DNA from 2 places in the Streptomyces sp. NPDC004284 genome. Region 1 is predicted to be linked to the other one. Evidence: predicted binding sites of a transcription regulator. Region 1 holds the regulator's gene; the other holds the start of a gene.
What was found. Region 1 encodes HrcA, which represses chaperone genes, less so after heat shock. Its sites were predicted from a motif close to TTNGCACTCNGNNNNNCNGAGTGCNAA; they were not measured.
Positions count from the first base shown of each region.

Region 2: a site for HrcA is predicted at 2,823-2,849, ahead of groES (co-chaperone GroES). Genes of this name have one in related genera too.

Region 1 is NZ_JBIAMJ010000003.1:481,643-491,060, forward strand. Features, by position in the region: gene ACFYUS_RS11760 (AMP-dependent synthetase/ligase) at 1-1,631, shown strand, start outside; gene hemW (radical SAM family heme chaperone HemW) at 1,679-2,911, shown strand; gene ACFYUS_RS11770 (DUF3097 domain-containing protein) at 3,062-3,865, opposite strand; gene ACFYUS_RS11775 (MBL fold metallo-hydrolase) at 3,876-4,604, opposite strand; gene hrcA (heat-inducible transcriptional repressor HrcA) at 4,750-5,769, shown strand; gene dnaJ (molecular chaperone DnaJ) at 5,770-6,909, shown strand; gene ACFYUS_RS11790 (nitronate monooxygenase) at 7,290-8,372, shown strand; gene ACFYUS_RS11795 (16S rRNA (uracil(1498)-N(3))-methyltransferase) at 8,369-9,112, shown strand; gene ACFYUS_RS11800 (hypothetical protein) at 9,109-9,418, opposite strand, start outside.
Region 2 is NZ_JBIAMJ010000001.1:122,555-131,972, reverse strand. Features, by position in the region: gene ACFYUS_RS00700 (ester cyclase) at 1-556, shown strand, start outside; gene groL (chaperonin GroEL) at 629-2,257, opposite strand; gene groES (co-chaperone GroES) at 2,368-2,676, opposite strand; gene ACFYUS_RS00685 (polysaccharide deacetylase family protein) at 3,164-4,108, opposite strand; gene ACFYUS_RS00680 (SAM-dependent methyltransferase) at 4,208-5,395, shown strand; gene ACFYUS_RS00675 (hypothetical protein) at 5,404-6,051, shown strand; gene ACFYUS_RS00670 (hypothetical protein) at 6,044-6,607, shown strand; gene ACFYUS_RS00665 (RNA polymerase sigma factor) at 6,598-7,791, opposite strand; gene ACFYUS_RS00660 (YciI family protein) at 7,853-8,218, opposite strand; gene ACFYUS_RS00655 (polysaccharide deacetylase family protein) at 8,318-9,166, opposite strand; gene ACFYUS_RS00650 (hypothetical protein) at 9,213-9,418, opposite strand, start outside.

The sequences.
Region 1 (9,418 bases):
CCCGGGTCGAGTGGATCCTCGCCGACCTCGGCGTGATGTGCGCGGGCGCCGCGACCACCACGGTCTACCCGCAGACCAACGCCGAGGAGTCGGCGTTCATCCTCTCCGACTCCGAGTCCAAGGTCCTCATCGCCGAGAACGCCGCCCAGCTGGCCAAGGCCGTCGAGCGCCGCGCCGATCTGCCCCGGCTCCGGCACGTGGTCGTCGTCGACACCGCCGGAGTGGAGAGCGACGGCGAGTTCGTCCTCTCCCTCGCGGACCTGGAAGCGCGCGGCAAGGCCTATCTGGAGAAGCACCCCGAGGCCGTCAAGGAGCGGGTCGCCGCGATCACCTCCACGCAGCTCGCCACCCTCATCTACACCTCCGGCACCACCGGCCGCCCCAAGGGCGTCCGCCTCCCGCACGACAACTGGTCGTACATGGCCAAGGCCATCGCCGCCACCGGCCTCGTCACCCAGGCCGACGTCCAGTACCTCTGGCTGCCCCTCGCCCACGTCTTCGGCAAGGTCCTCACCTCCGGCCAGATCGAGGTCGGCCACGTCACCGCCGTCGACGGCCGCGTCGACAAGATCATCGAGAACCTGCCGGTCGTCCGGCCCACCTACATGGCGGCCGTCCCCCGCATCTTCGAGAAGGTCTACAACGGCGTCGCCGCCAAGGCCCGGGCCGGCGGCGGAGCCAAGTACAAGATCTTCCAGTGGGCCGCCGACGTCGCCCGCGAGTACGCCAAGGCCACCCAGGACAACTTCCGCCGCACCGGCACCGCCTCCGCGCCCTTCGGCCTCTCGGCCAAGCACAAGGTCGCCGACGCCCTCGTCTACGCCAAGATCCGCGAGGCCTTCGGCGGCAACCTCCGCGCCTGCATCTCCGGCTCCGCCGCCCTCGCCCCCGAGATCGGCTACTTCTTCGCCGGCGCGGGCATCCACATCCTGGAGGGGTACGGCCTCACGGAGTCCTCCGCCGCCTCCTTCGTCAACCCGGGCGAGGCCTACCGCACCGGCACCGTCGGCAAGCCGCTTCCCGGCACCGAGGTCCGGATCGCCGACGACGGCGAGATCCTGCTGCGCGGCCCCGGCATCATGGAGGGCTACCACGGCCTGCCGGAGAAGACCGCCGAGGTCCTGGAGTCCGACGGCTGGTTCCACACCGGCGACATCGGCGAGCTGTCCGCCGACGGCTACCTCCGGATCACCGACCGCAAGAAGGACCTGATCAAGACGTCCGGCGGCAAGTACATCGCCCCGGCCGAGGTCGAGGGCCAGTTCAAGGCCGTCTGCCCGTTCGTCTCGAACATCCTCGTCCACGGCGCCGACCGGAACTTCTGCACCGCCCTCATCGCCCTCGACGAGCCCTCCCTCCTCGGCTGGGCCGCCGAGCACGGCCTCGGCGGCAAGCCGTACGCCGAGGTCGTCGCCGCCCCCGAGACCGTCAAGCTGATCCAGGGCTACGTCGACCGCCTCAACGAGGGCCTCCAGCGCTGGCAGACGATCAAGAAGTTCCGCCTGCTGCCCCGCGACCTCGACATCGAGCACGGCGAGCTCACCCCGTCCCTGAAGCTGAAGCGCCCGGTCGTCGAGCGCGAGTACAAGGACCTCATCGAGGAGATGTACGCGGGCTCGCGCGAGGCCTGAGCAGCGGTGTAGGACCTTCACCCGGGCAGTACGGGACAATGGGGCTCATGCCTTCCGTACTGCCCGATGGTGAGCCCGTGCCCGACGACGGGGCGCTGCCCCCGAGCGCCCTCGAAGGGGCCGGGGAGCGGCCGCTCGGGTTCTATCTGCACGTGCCGTACTGCGCGACGCGCTGCGGCTACTGCGACTTCAACACGTACACCGCGAGCGAGCTGCGCGGTACGGGTGGGGTGCTCGCCTCCCGTGACAACTACGCCGAGCAGGTCGTCGAGGAGATCCGGCTCGCCCGGAAGGTCCTCGGGGACGACCCGCGGCCCGTGCGGACCGTCTTCGTCGGCGGCGGCACGCCGACGCTGCTCGCCGCCGGGGACCTCGTACGGATGCTGGGGGCGATCCGGGACGAGTTCGGGCTCGCGGACGACGCCGAGGTGACGACGGAGGCCAATCCGGAGTCGGTGAACCCGGCGTATCTGAGCGAGCTGAGGGAGGGCGGCTTCAACCGGATCTCCTTCGGGATGCAGAGCGCCCGGCAGCACGTGCTGAAGATCCTCGACCGGACCCATACGCCCGGGCGGCCCGAGGCGTGCGTCGGCGAGGCGCGGGCCGCCGGGTTCGAGCACGTCAACCTCGATCTCATCTACGGCACGCCCGGGGAGTCCGACGACGACTGGCGGGCCTCGCTGGAGGCGGCGATCGGGGCCGGGCCGGACCACGTGAGCGCCTATGCGCTGATCGTCGAGGAGGGGACGCAGCTCGCCCGGCGCATCCGGCGCGGTGAGGTGCCCATGACGGATGACGACGTGCACGCCGACCGCTACCTGATCGCCGACGCGGCCTTCGAGGACGCGGGCTTCTCCTGGTACGAGGTGTCCAACTGGGCCACCTCCGAGGCCGGCCGCTGCCTCCACAACGAGCTGTACTGGCGCGGCGCCGACTGGTGGGGTGCGGGACCCGGCGCCCACTCGCACGTGGGCGGCGTCCGCTGGTGGAACGTGAAGCACCCCGGCGCGTACGCCGCCGCGCTCGCGGGCGGCCGGTCGCCGGGGGCCGGCCGGGAGATCCTCGCGGAGGAGGACCGGCGGGTGGAGCGGATCCTCCTTGAGCTGCGGCTCCGGGAGGGATGCCCACTGGACCTCCTCAAGCCGGCGGGCCTCGCCGCCGCCGAGCGCGCCCTCGCCGACGGGCTCCTCGCGCCCGAGCCGTACGCGGCCGGGCGGGCGGTCCTCACGCTGCGGGGGCGACTGCTCGCCGACGCGGTGGTGCGGGACCTGGTGGACTGAGCGGGGGCGCCGCCCGGGGCGGCACCGGAGGGCCGGCGGCGCTGAAGGTCTGGCGGTACCGGGGGTCCGGCGGCGCTGAAGGTCTGGCGGTACCGGGGGTCCGGCGGCGCTGGAGGTCTGGCGGTGCCGGAGGCCCGGTGGCGTCGGAGGTCAGGGCACGGTCACGTGGTCGATCAGTCGCTCCACGGCACCCAGCAGCTCCGGCTCCAGGTCCTTGTAGGACGTCACGCGCTTGAGGATCGCCTGCCAGACCGCGCCCGTGTTGTCCGAGGGCCAGCCCAGGGCCCGGCAGACGCCCGTCTTCCAGTCCTGGCCCCGGGGGACCGCCGGCCAGGCCGGGATGCCCAGGACGGACGGTTTCACCGCCTCCCAGACGTCGATGTACGGGTGGCCCACGACCAGCACGTCCGGGGAGGTCACCTGGGCGGCGATCCTCGACTCCTTCGAGCCCGGGACCAGGTGGTCCACCAGGACGCCCAGGCGGGCGTCCGGCGCCGGGCCGAACTCCGCGACGATCGCGGGCAGGTCGTCGACGCCCTCCAGGTACTCCACGACCACGCCCTCGATGCGCAGGTCGTCGCCCCAGACGCGCTCGACGAGCTCCGCGTCGTGGCGGCCCTCGACGTAGATCCGGCCCGCCCGGGCCACGCGCGCGCGTGTGCCCGGGACCGCGATCGAGCCGGAGGCCGTACGGGTGGGGCGCGACGGACCGGACACCGGCCGGACCAGGGTCACCACCTTGCCCTCCAGGAGGAAGCCGCGCGGTTCCAGCGGGAACACCCGGTGCTTGCCGAAGCGGTCCTCCAGGGTCACCGTCCCCGCCTCGCAGCGGATCACCGCCCCGCAGAAGCCCGTGGCGACCTCCTCCACGACCAGGTCGGGGTCCGCCGGGACCTCCGGGACGGGTGCCGACTTCTTCCAGGGCGGGGTCAGGTCGGGGTCGTAGCTGCGCATCCGGGTGACGTTAGGGCACCTCGAAGCGCCGTGCCAGTTCATCGCGTTGTGCCCGGACGAACGTGGCGTCCACCACCGCCCCGTGCCCCGGCACGTACGCCGCCTCCTCGCCGCCCAGGGCGAGCAGCCGGTCCAGGGCGTCCGGCCAGCGGGAGGGGATCGCGTCCGGGCCGGCCTGGGGCTCGCCCGACTCCTCCACGAGGTCCCCGCAGAAGACGGTCTCGCGCCCGCCCGGGACGCAGAGCGCCAGGTCGTGGCCGGTGTGGCCGGGGCCCACGTTCGCCAGGAGGACCTGACGGCCGCCCAGGTCGAGCGTCCACTCGCCCGAGACCACGTGCCGCGGGGCCACCAGGACCTCCGCGGCCGCCTCCGCCACCGCCGGGTCCAGGCCCTGGGCCACCGCGTCCGTGCGCAGCTCCTCCCGGGCCCGGGCGCCGCCCAGGAGCTCGTCCGTCCCCACCGCGCCGAAGACCTCCGCGCCCGCGAAGACCGCGGTGCCGAGGACATGGTCGAAGTGCGGGTGGCTGAGTGCGATGTGCGTCACCTTTCGGCCGCCCGTGAGGGCCGAGATCTGCGCCCGCAGTTCGGCGCCCTCCGCGAGCGAGGAGCCCGTGTCGTACAGCAGCACCGCCTCCGTGCCCAGGACCAGCCCGACCGTGGCGTCCCAGCCGGGCAGCCGTCGCCGGCCCACCCCGTCCGCGAGCCGCTCCCATCCGTACGCTTCCCAATCCACGTCCATGGGGCGACGCTAACCGGTGCGGGCGCCGCCTCCTTGCCAGGAGCGATGCCCGCCGCCGTACACTGGCCGGGGATCGCTGGCACTCGGGCAGGGTGAGTGCCAAAAGCGGAGCAACCGGAACGACGACAGCTGGAGGTGCGCCACGATGCTCAGCGAACGCAGGCTGGAGGTCCTGCGCGCCATCGTCCAGGACTACGTCGGGACGGAGGAGCCCGTCGGCTCCAAGGCGCTCACGGAGCGCCACAAGCTCGGCGTGTCGCCCGCCACCGTGCGCAACGACATGGCCGTGCTCGAGGAGGAGGGGTACATCGCCCAGCCTCACACCAGCGCCGGGCGCATTCCCACCGACAAGGGCTACCGGCTCTTCGTCGACCGGCTCGCCGGCGTCAAGCCGCTGTCGACGCCCGAGCGGCGGGCCATCCACAACTTCCTCGACGGAGCCGTCGACCTCGACGACGTCGTCGGCCGCACGGTGCGGCTGCTCGCGCAGCTGACCCGGCAGGTCGCCGTCGTCCAGTACCCCTCGCTGACCCGCTCGACCGTCCGGCACGTGGAGCTGCTCTCGCTGGCCCCCGCCCGCCTGATGCTCGTCCTCATCACGGACACCGGCCGGGTCGAGCAGCGGGTCGTCGACTGCCCCGCACCCTTCGGCGAGACCTCGCTCGCCGACCTGAGGGCCCGGCTCAACAGCCGGGTCGTCGGCCGCCGGTTCGCCGACGTGCCGCAGCTGGTGCAGGACCTCCCCGAGTCCTTCGAGGAGATCGAGGACCGCGCCACGGTCTCGACCGTGCTCGCGACCCTCCTCGAAACGCTCGTCGAGGAGCACGAGGAGCGGTTGATGATCGGCGGCACCGCCAATCTCACCCGCTTCGGACACGACTTCCCCCTGATGATCAGGCCCGTGCTCGAAGCCCTTGAGGAGCAGGTCGTGCTCCTCAAGCTGCTCGGCGAGGCCAAGGAATCGGGCATGACCGTACGCATCGGGCACGAGAACGCCCACGAGGGGCTGAGCTCCACGTCCGTCGTCTCGGTCGGCTACGGTTCGGGCGGCGAGGCAGTCGCCAAACTCGGCGTGGTCGGACCGACCCGCATGGACTACCCCGGAACGATGGGAGCGGTACGCGCAGTGGCACGTTACGTCGGACAGATCCTGGCGGAGTCGTAAGTGGCCACGGACTACTACGCCGTACTCGGCGTGCGCCGCGACGCTTCCCAGGACGAGATCAAGAAGGCGTTCCGGAGGCTCGCGCGCGAGCTGCACCCGGACGTCAATCCCGATCCCAAGACGCAGGAACGCTTCAAGGAGATCAACGCCGCCTACGAGGTCCTCTCGGACCCGCAGAAGAAGCAGGTCTACGACCTGGGCGGCGACCCGCTCTCGGCCTCCGGCGGCGGTGGCGCGGGCGGCGGCTTCGGGGCCGGTGGCTTCGGCAACTTCTCCGACATCATGGACGCCTTCTTCGGCACGGCTTCGCAGCGCGGCCCGCGCTCGCGGACCCGGCGGGGTCAGGACGCCATGATCCGCCTGGAGATCGACCTCAACGAGGCGGCCTTCGGCACCACCAAGGACATCCAGGTCGACACGGCGGTCGTCTGCACCACCTGTTCGGGTGAGGGTGCCGCGCCCGGCACCTCCGCGCAGACCTGTGACATGTGCCGCGGCCGCGGCGAGGTCTCCCAGGTCACCCGGTCCTTCCTCGGCCAGGTCATGACCTCCCGTCCCTGCCCGCAGTGCCAGGGCTTCGGCACGGTCGTCCCGACCCCGTGCCCCGAGTGCGCGGGCGACGGCCGCGTGCGGTCCCGCCGCACGCTCACGGTCAAGATCCCGGCCGGCGTCGACAACGGCACCCGCATCCAGCTCGCGGGCGAGGGCGAGGTCGGCCCCGGCGGCGGCCCCGCCGGCGACCTGTACGTCGAGATCCACGAGACCCCGCACGAGGTCTTCCAGCGGCGCGGCGACGACCTGCACTGCACGGTCACCATCCCGATGACGGCGGGTGCGCTCGGCACGAAGGTGCCGCTGCAGACCCTCGACGGCACCGAGGAGATCGACATCCGGCCGGGCACGCAGTCCGGCCAGTCGATCCCGCTGCACGGGCGCGGCGTCACGCACCTGCGGGGCAACGGCCGGGGCGACCTGATCGTGCACGTCGAGGTGACGACCCCGAGCAAGCTCGACGCCGAGCAGGAGCGCCTCCTGCGTGAACTGGCCAAGCTGCGCGGCGAGGAACGGCCCACGGGCCAGTTCCAGCCGGGCCAGCAGGGCTTGTTCTCGCGGCTGAAGGACGCGTTCAACGGGCGGTAGGCGCTCGGCTGGGGGTCCGGGGGTCGTCCCCCGGGTCAGCACGGTCAGCCGGGTCGGCAGGGCTTGTTCTCGCGGCTGAAGGACGCGTTCAACGGGCGGTAGGCGCTCGGCTGGGGGTCCGGGGGTCGTCCCCCGGGTCAGCACGGTCAGCCGGGCCAGCAGGGCTTGTTCTCGCGGCTGAAGGATGCCTTCAACGGGCGGTAGGCGCTCGGCTGGGGGTCCGGGGGTCGTCCTCCGGGTCAGCACGGTCAGCCGGGTCGGCGGGGTTTGTCCTCGCGGTTGAAGGACGCCTTCAACGGGCGGTAGGACCTGAGGAAGGGGCGGCACCCGGTGTGCCGCCCCTTTCCGTTGTCCGCGTGCGGGCATGACACGATGCCCATATGTCCACCACCGCACTGAACGATCTCTCTCGTTTCCCGATCGTGCAGGCCCCCATGGCGGGTGGCGCCTCCTGTCCCGAGCTCGTCGGGGCCGTCTGCGAGGCCGGGGCGCTCGGCTTCCTCGCCGGCGGGTACAAGACGGCCGGAGGCCTGTACCAGGAGGTCAAGCGGGTCCGCGGGCTCACCGCACGCCCCTTCGGGGTCAACCTCTTCCTGCCGCAGGACGGCCGGCCCGCCGACCCCGCCGCCGTCGAGGTCTACCGTCACCAGCTCGCCGGCGAGGTCACCTGGTACGAGACCCCGCTCGGCGAGGCGGACGAGTCCCGTGACGACGCCTACGACGCCAAGCTCGCCATCCTCCTGGAGGACCCGGTCCCCGTCGTCTCCTTCACCTTCGGCTGCCCCGCGCGCGAGACCTTCCACGCCTTCGACCGCGTCGGTACGTACACGATCGTCACCGTCACCTCCGTCGACGAGGCCCTCGCCGCGCAGCGGGCCGGCACCGACGCCGTCTGCGTCCAGGGCGTCGAGGCCGGCGGGCACCAGGGCACGTACCGCGACGACCCGGCCGACGAAGGCGCCCCGGGCACCGGGCTCCTCACCCTGATCACCCAGGTCCGCGAGGCCGTCGCGCTGCCGATCGTCGCCGCCGGAGGCATCATGCGCGGCGCGCAGATCGCCGCCGTCCTCGCCGCCGGCGCCGACGCCGCCCAGCTCGGCACCGCCTTCCTCAGCTGCCCCGAGTCGGGCGCCCACCCCCTGCACAAGCAGGCCCTGACGGACCCGCTGTTCACCCGGACCGCCCTCACCCGGGCCTTCTCCGGGCGCCCGGCGCGCGGCCTCGTCAACCGCTTCATGCGCGAGCACGGGCCGTACGCCCCCGCCGCCTACCCCGAGATCCACCACCTCACCGCCCCGCTCCGCAAGGCCGCCGCCGACGCCGGCGACGCCCAGGGCATGGCCCTGTGGGCCGGCCAGGGCCACCGCCTCGCCCGCGAACTCCCCGCCGGGCAGCTGGTCGAGGTGCTGGCCGCCGAACTGGACACCGCCCTCTCCGAGCTCGCCCACAGGAGCACCTCATGACCGCACCCGTCTTCGTCGTCGACACCGTCCCCGGTGCCGGGAGTTTCCTCCTGGACGGGCCCGAGGGACGGCACGCCGTCTCCGTGAAGCGGCTGCGGGCCGGGGAGGAACTCGTGCTCGCCGACGGGCGCGGCCGCTGGGCCGAGTGCGTGGTGGTCTCCGCCGAGGGCAGGGACGAGCTGACCGTGCGGGTCGACGAGGTCCACGAGGACCCCGAGGAGGAGCCCCGCATCACCGTCGTCCAGGCGCTCCCCAAGGGCGACCGGGGCGAACTCGCCGTCGAGACCATGACCGAGACCGGCGTGGACGCGATCGTGCCCTGGGCCGCCTCCCGCTGCATCACCCAGTGGAAGGGCGACCGGGGCCTCAAGGCGCTCGGCAAGTGGCGGTCCACCGCGCGCGAGGCCGGCAAGCAGTCCCGCCGCACCCGCTTCCCCGAGGTCGCCGAGCCCATGACGACCAAGCAGGTCGCCGCCCTCCTCGCGGGCGCCGACTTCGCGGCCGTCCTGCACGAGGACCGCGACCACCCCAGCGGCGCCCTCGCCACCGCCGAACTCCCCGCCAAGGGCTCGATCGTGCTCGTCGTCGGCCCCGAGGGAGGGGTCTCCCCGGACGAGCTCGCCGCCTTCGAGGCCGCGGGCGCGAAGCCGTACCGCCTCGGCCGCAGCGTCCTGCGCACGTCGACGGCCGGCACGGCGGCCACGGCCCTCGTGCTGGGGCGCACCGGCCGCTGGGGCTAGGGCCCGTCCGGGCCGGTCAGCGTGTCGTAGAGCGGCCAGGCGTCCTCCTCGCGGACGCCGTGGACGGTGGGGAGGAGGTCTCGGGCCCCGGCCTCCTCCAGGAAGCGGCGTACGACCCCGGGCATGTTCAGGTTCAGGATGTCGCCGTCGGCCGAGGCCACGTCGCCCAGACCGAAGGGGTACCCGGCCACGATGCGGCCCGGTCCTTCCCGGAAGACGAGACGCAGCTGCGCGTGAGGGTGCTCCGCGCGGCGCAGCGAGAGCACCGTCCGGCAGTCGGGGTGCCGGTGCCGGACGTTCCACAGC
Region 2 (9,418 bases), on a different contig from region 1:
CGTCGTGGAGATCGTGGAGTTTCCCTCGTACGACGTGGCCATGACGAACTCGCAGCTTCCCGAGACCGACCGGATCTTCCGGGAGATGGTCGCGCTCTGTGACGAGATGCCGACCTTCACCGATCTGGACGTCCTCCGGGACGAGCAGATGTACAAGGCGACGTCCCGCCGGATCTTCGAGCTGCTCGCGACTCCGGGGGAGCTGCCGCCGCTCGACGAGGTGTTCGCCGAGGGGTACCACGATCACGACCCGAGCAATCCGAGCGATGTGCACGGGATGGACGCGCTGCGGCGCGAGGCCGAGATGTGGCGGGGGGCGTTCGACTTCGCGTTCACGGTCGAGGACCAGATCGCGGACGGGGACCGGGTCTGCAACCGGTGGACGTGGAAGGGGACCCATGTCGGCGACTTCATGGGGCTCCAGCCGACCGGGATGGAGGTGAGCATGACCGGGATGGTCGTCCACCGCTTCCGGGAGGACGGGAAGGCCGTCGAGGGGTGGTGGCAGTACGACCTGCTCGGGCTGATGGGGCAGCTCGGGGCCGTGGAGGGGTAGGGGGGCGGACGAACAGTGAGGCCCGGTGCCCCCGCGACGGGGGCACCGGGCCTCAGCTGTCAGCTACGTGCCTCAGTGGGAGTGGCCGTGACCGTGGCCGTGGCCGTGGTCCGCCGGCTCCTCTTCCTTCTTCTCCACCACGAGGGTCTCGGTGGTGAGGAGGAGGGAGGCGATCGAGGCGGCGTTCTCCAGGGCGGAGCGCGTCACCTTGACCGGGTCGATGACGCCGGCCTTGACCAGGTCGCCGTACTCGCCGGTCGCGGCGTTGAAGCCCTGGCCCTTGTCGAGCTCGGCGACCTTGGAGGTGATGACGTAGCCCTCGAGGCCGGCGTTCTCGGCGATCCAGCGCAGCGGCTCGACGGCGGCGCGGCGGACGACCGCGACACCGGTGGCCTCGTCGCCGGTCTTGTCGAGGTTGCCCTCGAGGACCTTGACGGCGTGGACGAGCGCGGAGCCACCACCGGAGACGATGCCCTCCTCGACCGCGGCGCGGGTCGCGGAGATGGCGTCCTCCAGACGGTGCTTCTTCTCCTTGAGCTCGACCTCGGTCGCGGCGCCGACCTTGATGACGCAGACGCCGCCGGCGAGCTTCGCGAGGCGCTCCTGGAGCTTCTCGCGGTCCCAGTCGGAGTCCGTGGACTCGATCTCGGCCTTGATCTGGTTGACGCGGCCCGCGACGTCCCCGGAGTTGCCGCCACCGTCGACGATGGTGGTGTCGTCCTTGGTGATGGTCACGCGGCGGGCGGTGCCCAGCACGTCCAGACCGGCCTGGTCGAGCTTGAGGCCGACCTCCTCGGCGATGACGGTGGCACCGGTGAGGGTGGCCATGTCGCCGAGCATCGCCTTGCGGCGGTCACCGAAGCCGGGCGCCTTGACGGCGACGGCGTTGAAGGTGCCACGGATCTTGTTGACGACGAGGGTGGAGAGGGCCTCGCCCTCGACGTCCTCGGCGATGATCAGGAGCGGCTTGCTGGCGCCGGCCTGGATGACCTTCTCCAGGATGGGCAGCAGGTCCTGGATCGAGGAGATCTTGCCCTGGTGGATCAGGATGTACGGGTCGTCGAGGACGGCCTCCATGCGCTCCTGGTCGGTCACCATGTACGGGGACAGGTAGCCCTTGTCGAAGGCCATGCCCTCGGTGAAGTCGAGCTCCAGGCCGAAGGTGTTGGACTCCTCGACGGTGATGACACCGTCCTTGCCGACCTTGTCCATCGCCTCGGCGATGAGCTCGCCGACCTGCTGGTCCTGCGCGGAGAGCGCGGCGACGGCGGCGATGTCGGACTTGTCCTCGATCGGGCGCGCGGTGGCGAGGAGCTCCTCGGAGACGGCCTTGACGGCGGCGTCGATGCCCTTCTTCAGGGCGGCCGGGGAGGCGCCGGCGGCGACGTTGCGCAGACCCTCGCGGACCAGGGCCTGGGCGAGCACGGTGGCGGTGGTGGTGCCGTCACCCGCGATGTCGTTGGTCTTGGTCGCCACCTCCTTCACGAGCTGGGCGCCGAGGTTCTCGTACGGGTCCTCGATCTCGACCTCGCGGGCGATCGTGACACCGTCGTTGGTGATGGTGGGGGCGCCGAACTTCTTGTCGATGACGACGTTGCGGCCCTTGGGGCCGATCGTCACCTTCACCGTGTCGGCAAGCTTGTTGACGCCGCGCTCAAGGGCGCGACGGGCGTCCTCGTCGAACTTCAGGATCTTCGCCATGGGAGCGGTTCAGCCCTCTCGGAATCGGGTGGAACGAACTGCGCCCCCGGACGCCCGGTGCGGGGTCAAGGGGCGCAGCTCAAAGCATCTGGTTCAGATACTTCGGTGAATTACTTCTCGACGATCGCGAGCACGTCGCGAGCCGAGAGGACGAGGTACTCCTCGCCGCTGTACTTCACCTCGGTGCCGCCGTACTTGCTGTACAGCACGATGTCGCCGGTCTTGACGTCGAGCGGCAGGCGCTCGCCGTTCTCGAAGCGGCCCGGGCCCACGGCCAGGACGACGCCCTCCTGGGGCTTCTCCTTGGCGGTGTCCGGAATGACCAGGCCAGAGGCGGTGGTCTGCTCGGCGTCGAGCGGCTGGACCACGATGCGGTCCTCGAGCGGCTTGATGGCAACCTTGGAGCTGGTGGTCGTCACGATCCGACCTCCCCCTTCGGAGATCTCACGGGGTTAACTGTCTGAGGTGGCGACCAGGTGGATCCGTCGTCGCGGGTGCCGGACCTGCCCGTCGCTGTGTTGGCACTCTCCGGTGGGGAGTGCCAGAGCCGAGACTATGACCGCGATTAGCACTCGGTCAAGCGGAGTGCCAATTCCTCGCTCCGTGGCGTGACGGGACGCGTGACGGGACCCGTGACGGGACGCGTGGCCGCGTGTGCCGCCGCGCCCGCATGCGCACGCGTGGCCGCTCGCAGCACACGGGCCTCTTCGCAGCGCCTCGCGTCCACCGCCGCCCGTGCGGGGACCACCGGCGTGGGCCGGGGGCCCACCCGTTCCGCCGCCTTCCGGCCGAGCCGCTCGATCGGGTCGATCGGGCCGGCCGGGCCGGCCGAGGAGGTGCAGGCGGGGAGGGCGAGGAGCGCGCCGGTCACCACGAGCACGGCGGCCCATCGCCGCCCCCGCGTCCTCACACGTAGTCCTCGAGCTTCGCCACCGCGTACCCCTTCGACGTGATCACGTTCATCACCCGTCGGATCATGTCCGGCATCGTGCCCTTCCAGTCCTCCTTGCCCCGGAAATGCGTGAGCACGATGTCGCCGGGGTGCAGGTCCCGGTCCCACTCGCGCCACTCCATGTGGTCGGGGAAGGCCTCGGCGGCCCAGAGCGGGACCGCCTTGACGCCGCAGCTCTTCGCGGCGACGAGGGTGTCCTCGTTGTAGTTGCCGTACGGCGGGCGGAAGAGCGGGGGCCGCTTGCCGAAGCGCTTCTCGATGACGTCCTGCATGCCGCAGATCTCGCGCTTCTGCTCGCCGTACGAGAGGCCGGGCAGGTAGCGGTGGTTGAGGGTGTGGTTGTGCAGGGAGACGCCGGACTCCTCGGACTTCTGCATCTTCGCGAAGTAGCCGTAGTCGTCCTTGACGAGGTAGTCGCTGAGGAAGGCGCTGTAGGGGATGCGGAGCTCGCTCATCATCTTCAGCAACTGGGGGTCCTTGTCCGCGCCGTCGTCGATCGTCAGGAAGACGACCTTCTGCTTGGTCGGCACGGTGGTGAAGACGGGCGGGAGGCCCTCGCCGTCCGTCTCGAAGCCCTTGCGGGTGGTGATCTTCGGTTTGACGGCGGGCGGGGCGGGCGCTTCGAGCGGGGGCTTGGCGAGGCCCCACTTCTTCGCGGCGAGCACGCGGGCGGCCCGCTGCGCGCGGACCTTCTCGACGTACGCGGTGAGGGCGCCGGCGGCGCCCCGGGCCTGCTGGCCGGCGGCGGGGACGGGCGCGGGGCGCTCGGGTTCGGCGCTGCCGGAGCAGGCCGTGGCGGCGGAGGCGAGGGCGGCCACGGCGAGCGCCGCCCCGAACGTCCGGCGGGAGCGGTGCGCGCCTTTTGCCATCATCTGGTCCTTTTGTCGTACGAGCTGCATGGCGCCGCATCCTGTCAGCGCGAGAGCCCCTTCCGGGCCGCGACACCGCCGTACCGCCCCCACCGTCCCCCGGCCGGCCCACTGGCCGCGTGGCCCAGAATGGGGCGGGTGACCGACCTCTCCTCCTTCGCCGCCCTGCTCAGCCCCGAGGGGCAGACGCTCCTCGCCGCCCTGCGCGACTACGACCCCGCCCAGGAGCTGGCGGTCGCCTCCCGGCTGCGCCGCGACCATCCCGCCGAGCTCGTCACCGCGGCCCTCGGGCAGGCGCGGCTGCGGCAGCGGGCGGTGGCGAAGTTCGGCGCGGAGGACGCGTACCGGATGTACTTCACGCCCAACGGCGTCGAGCAGTCGACCCGCGCCTCGGTCGGCACCTACCGGGCGGCCCGGATGAAGGCGCTGGGCGTCCGCGGCGTCGCGGACCTCTGCTCCGGGATCGGCGGCGACGCGATCGCGCTGGCCCGCGCCGGGATCTCCGTCCTCGCCGTCGACCGCGACCCGCTGACCGCCGAGGCGGTCCGGGCCAACGCGGCGGCGCTCGGCCTCGCCGACCTGATCGAGGTGCGGTGCGCGGACGTCACCGAGATCGACACGAGCCCGTACGACGCGGTCTTCGTCGACCCGGCGCGGCGCGGCGGCCGGGGCAGGATCTTCGACCCCGAGGCGTACTCCCCGCCGCTCTCCTGGGCGATCGAGGCGGCCCGCCGCGCCCCGCACGCCGCGCTGAAGGTGGCGCCGGGCATCCCGCACGAGGCGGTGCCCGAGGAGGCCGAGGCCGAGTGGATCTCGGACGGCGGGGACGTGAAGGAGGCCGTGCTCTGGTTCGGCACGGAGCCGGGCGCCCGCCGGGCCACCCTGCTGCCCTCCGGGACCACCCTGACGGGCCGCGGCCTCCCCGACCCGGCGGTCCGCCCGGTCGGCCGCTACCTGTACGAGCCGGACGGCGCCGTCATCCGCGCGCACCTGGTCGCCGAGGTGGCCGAGGAGCTCGACGGCGGCCTGATCGACGAGACGATCGCGTACATCACGGCGGACGGGCCGAGGGAGACCCCCTACGCCTCCGCCTACGAGATCACCGACGAACTCCCCTTCAACCTGAAGAAGTTGAAGGCCCTGCTGCGGGAGCGCGAGGTCGGCACCCTCACCGTCAAGAAGCGCGGCTCGGCGGTCGAACCCGAGGAGATCCGCCGCAAGGTGAAGCCGAAGGGCCCCAACTCCGCGACGGTCCTGCTCACTCGGGTCGCGGGAGCCCCGACGATGCTGATCGGCCGCCCGGTGGACAAGCCCTAGGGGGGTTCATGGCACTGCACCCGGAAGGCATGTTCACCAGCGGCCCGCTCGCCCACCTCGCCGCCCTCGCCGCCGGCCCCGACCCGCTGGAGTGGGAGGTCCTGCGCCTCAAGCGGGTCCTCCGGCTCAACCACTGGGACGCGGCCTGGCGGGAGACCCCGCAGCGGCTCGCCTCCCAGCTGGACTACCTGTCCACCGTGTTCGGCGACGCCTTCTTCGCGACCTGCCCAGAACAGGCCCGCCGCACCTGGCGGACGGCCGCGGGCCCGAAGGGCGTACCCGCGTTCATGACCGACCTCGCGGCGCTCCTGCGCCTCGCGGACCGCGAGGGCGACGCCCCGTACGAGGACGTCCCCCTGGCCGCCTGGGAGGTGCGGGCGCGGTTCCCGCTCCTCCTCGCGCTCGACGGCTGGGCGTACGACGGCGAGCACGCCTCGTACGAGGAGAGCCTCCGCGCCTTCATCGAGGCCGAACACCCCTTCTGCTTCCACGAGTTGATCCCCCGCCTCACCCAGGCGCTGGAAGCGAGGACACTCCGCGCGGAGTCCCCGGCCTTCGCCGCCTCCTTCGCGGCCCTCGCCCCGACGGCGACCCCGGAGACCCTGGACGTCCTCGTCCGCCTCGCCTTCGCCCATCTGGAGGAGCACCATGGCTGAGCCCTTCCCCGAGGTCTTCGGGAATCCGGACCAGGCAGTCGTCAGCACCGACGGGCGGTGGATCGCGGCCAGTGTGTGCTGGCACGGCCACAGCCGCGTGGCCGTCTACCGCGCCGCCGACCTCTCCCTCGCGCACCTCCTGGAGTACACCGAGGAGGCCGAGCCGATCGCCTTCCACCCCGTGCTCCCGCTCCTCGCCGTCGGCCTCGACAACGGCGACGAGTACTTCCGCGCGGGCGGCCTCACCCTCCTCGAAGCCGACACCGGCCACCGCGTCGACTTCACCGACCCCGGCCGGGGCATCGACCTGGTCCGCTGGCTGGATCCCCGTACGCTCGAACTCACCTTCTGTGCCGTGGACACGCACAACGAGTACGTCTACTACGTCTCCCGGCCCACCGTCGTCCGCGACGACTGGCGCGGCCTCGCCCCGGACGCCCTCGACCTGCCCGCACTCGACGGGCCCCTGCTCGACGAGGTCACGTACCCCGACACCGGGTCCGCGCGGGAGCTCCTCCGGTCACTCGCCGAGCAGGCGGGCCGGCCCTACCGCTGAGCCCGGTCGAGGAGCAACGCCCGCTCGCTCTCGTTCTTCGTGAGGGCGGCCGCGCGCTCGAACTCCGCCCGCGCCTCCGCCGTCCGCCCGAGACGGGCGAGCAGGTCGCCCCGGACGCTCGGCAGCAGGTGGTAGCGGGCCAGGGACGGTTCGGCGGCGAGGGCGTCGACGATCTGGAGGGCGGCCTCGGGGCCTTCGGTCATCGAGAGGGCGACCGCGCGGTTGAGTTCGACGACCGGGGACGGGGTGAGGGTGCCGAGCCGGGCGTAGAGCGCGGCGATGGTCGGCCAGTCCGTGTCCTCGTACGAGGCGGCCCGCGCGTGGCAGGCGGCGATCGCGGCCTGGAGGGCGTAGGGGCCGTAGGAGCGGCCGTCGCCGGCGCGGGCGAGGGCGGCGTACCCCCTGCGCATCAGCAGCCGGTTCCAGCGGCTGCGGTTCTGGTCGGGGAGGAGGACCGGGCGGCCGTCGGGGCCGGTGCGGGCGGCCGTGCGGGAGGCCTGGAGTTCGAGGAGGGCGGCCAGGCCGTGCGCCTCGCTCTCCTCCGGCATGAGGACGGCCAGGCCCCGGGCGAGCCGCAGCGCGTCCTCGCAGAGGCCGGGGCGCAGCAGGTCGTCGCCGGCGGTGGCCGCGTACCCCTCGTTGAAGATCAGGTAGACGACCTCCAGGACGGAGCCGAGCCGGGCGGCCCTCTCCTCCCCGTACGGCACCTCGAACTCCACGCCCTCCTTCGCGAGCGTCCGCTTGGCGCGGGTGATCCGCGCCGCGACCGTCGCCTCCGGCACGAGGAAGGCGCGGGCGATCTCGTCCGTCCGCAGCCCGCCGACGAGCCGCAGCGTGAGCGCCGCGCGCGCGTCGGCGGAGAGCACCGGGTGGCAGGTGGTGAAGACGAGCCGGAGGACGTCGTCGTCGATGTCGCCGGGGCCGGACGGCTCGGGGTCGTACGACTCCTCCGAGAGCGTCCTGCCCACCTCGGCGAGCTTCCGCGCGTACGTCTCGCGCCGCCGCACGAGGTCGACGGCGCGGTGTTTCGCGGCGGCCGTCAGCCAGGCTCCCGGGCGGTCCGGGACGCCCGACCGCGGCCACTGCTCCAGGGCGGAGACCAGCGCGTCCTGGGCGATCTCCTCGGCGATGCCGACGTCCCTGACGATCCGCGCCACGGTGGCGATGATCCGCGCCGACTCCATCCGGAAGACCGTCTCAAGGGTGCTCTCCACCGTCACGTCTCACATGACAGCACAGGACGGGTCAGCCCTGCGGCATCTCCTCGACCTCGCGGACCTCCAGGCCGACCTTCCAGTGCGAGGGGTGGACGGCCAGGAACCGCTTCCCCCACTCGACGGCCTCGGCCATGTCCTTGCACTGGAGCATCGCGTAGCCGCCGACGACCTCCTTGGTCTCGGTGAACGGGCCGTCGGTGAACGACAGCCTCCCGTCCGACCAGGTGATCCGGGTGGCCTCGGCGGTCGGCTTGAGCCCGGCCGTGTCCACCATGGCGCCGGCCTTGGTGATCTCCTCGAAGAGGGCGCCCATGCGCTGCTCGAAGCCGGGGTCGGCGCTCTCCATGTCGATGGTGTTCTCCTCGATGCGCACGAGGGACAGGTAGCGGGGCATGACGACTCCTCGGTGGTGCGGTGGGCGGGGCCGTTCCCCGCCGTCCACACATACGTCGAACGGGATCCGTCCGCATCGACACCGCGCCCGGAGAATTTCTCAGACGTAGTCCTCCAGGCGCGCGACCGTGAAGCCCTGCTCCTGGATCTTCCGCAGCATCGTCGCCGTCATCTCGGTCATCGTCCGGCCCTTGAGCTCGGACGGGCCCCGGAAGTGGGCCAGGACGATGTCACCGGGGTGCAGCTTCCTGTCGCCGCGCTGGTACTGCATGTTCTTGATCTGCATGGACTCGCGCCACAGCACGATCGCGTCGAGACCGCACTCCCCCGCCGCCGCGCGCGTGGCCTCGTTCCAGTTGCCGTACGGCGGGCGGAAGAGGCGCGGGGTGGTGCCGTACCGCTGCTTCAGCTTCGTCTGCTGGCCGCATATCTCGCGGCGCTGGGCGTCGGGGCCGAGGGTGCGGAGGTTGGGGTGGGTGAGGGTGTGGTTGGCGAGGCCGTCGCCCTGGGCGATCAGGGGGGCGAAGTACGCGTAGTCGGCGCGGATGGCCGAGTCCGTGAGGAACATCGTGAAGGGGACCTTGAGGTCCTTCATCATCCGGACGAACTCCGGGTCCTTCTCGGCGCCGTCGTCGATCGTGAGGAAGACGATCTTCTCGCGGGTGGGTATCTCGCTGATGACGGGCACCGGTCCGCCGGCCCGGCGGGCCACCGGCTTGACCGCGGGCGGGGCGGGCGGGGCGGGGAAGGGCTTCAGGCCCCATTTCCGGTACGCGGCGGCCTCGGCGGCTCCGGGGGCCCCGGGTGCCTCGTCCCCGGCCGGAGGCGCGGTCGTGGCCGTCTTCGCCGGGGCGGGGGGCTGGGCGGCGGCGGGCTCGTCCACCGTGCAGCCGGTCACCAGGAGGGCGACGGCGGTCAGGGCCGCCCACAGCGCGATCGTCTTCTTCACGCGCTGTGGGATGCCCGAACCACTCGAAAGGTTGCTCGGTTTTCGGTTATTCGATCGATTCGAAGCGCCAGCGGTGGACCGGACGGGTGATCAGCTCCGCGTCCGGCTCCGGCAGCTCGGGCAGCTCGGCGTCGAAGGTCTCCGCCTCCCACCAGGTGAGGACGAGGACCCGGTCCTGCGGGGCCCGGAAGATCTCCCGGCGGAGCGGCTCACGGGCCAGGACCCGCGCCCGCGCCCACTCCAGGAGCTCGG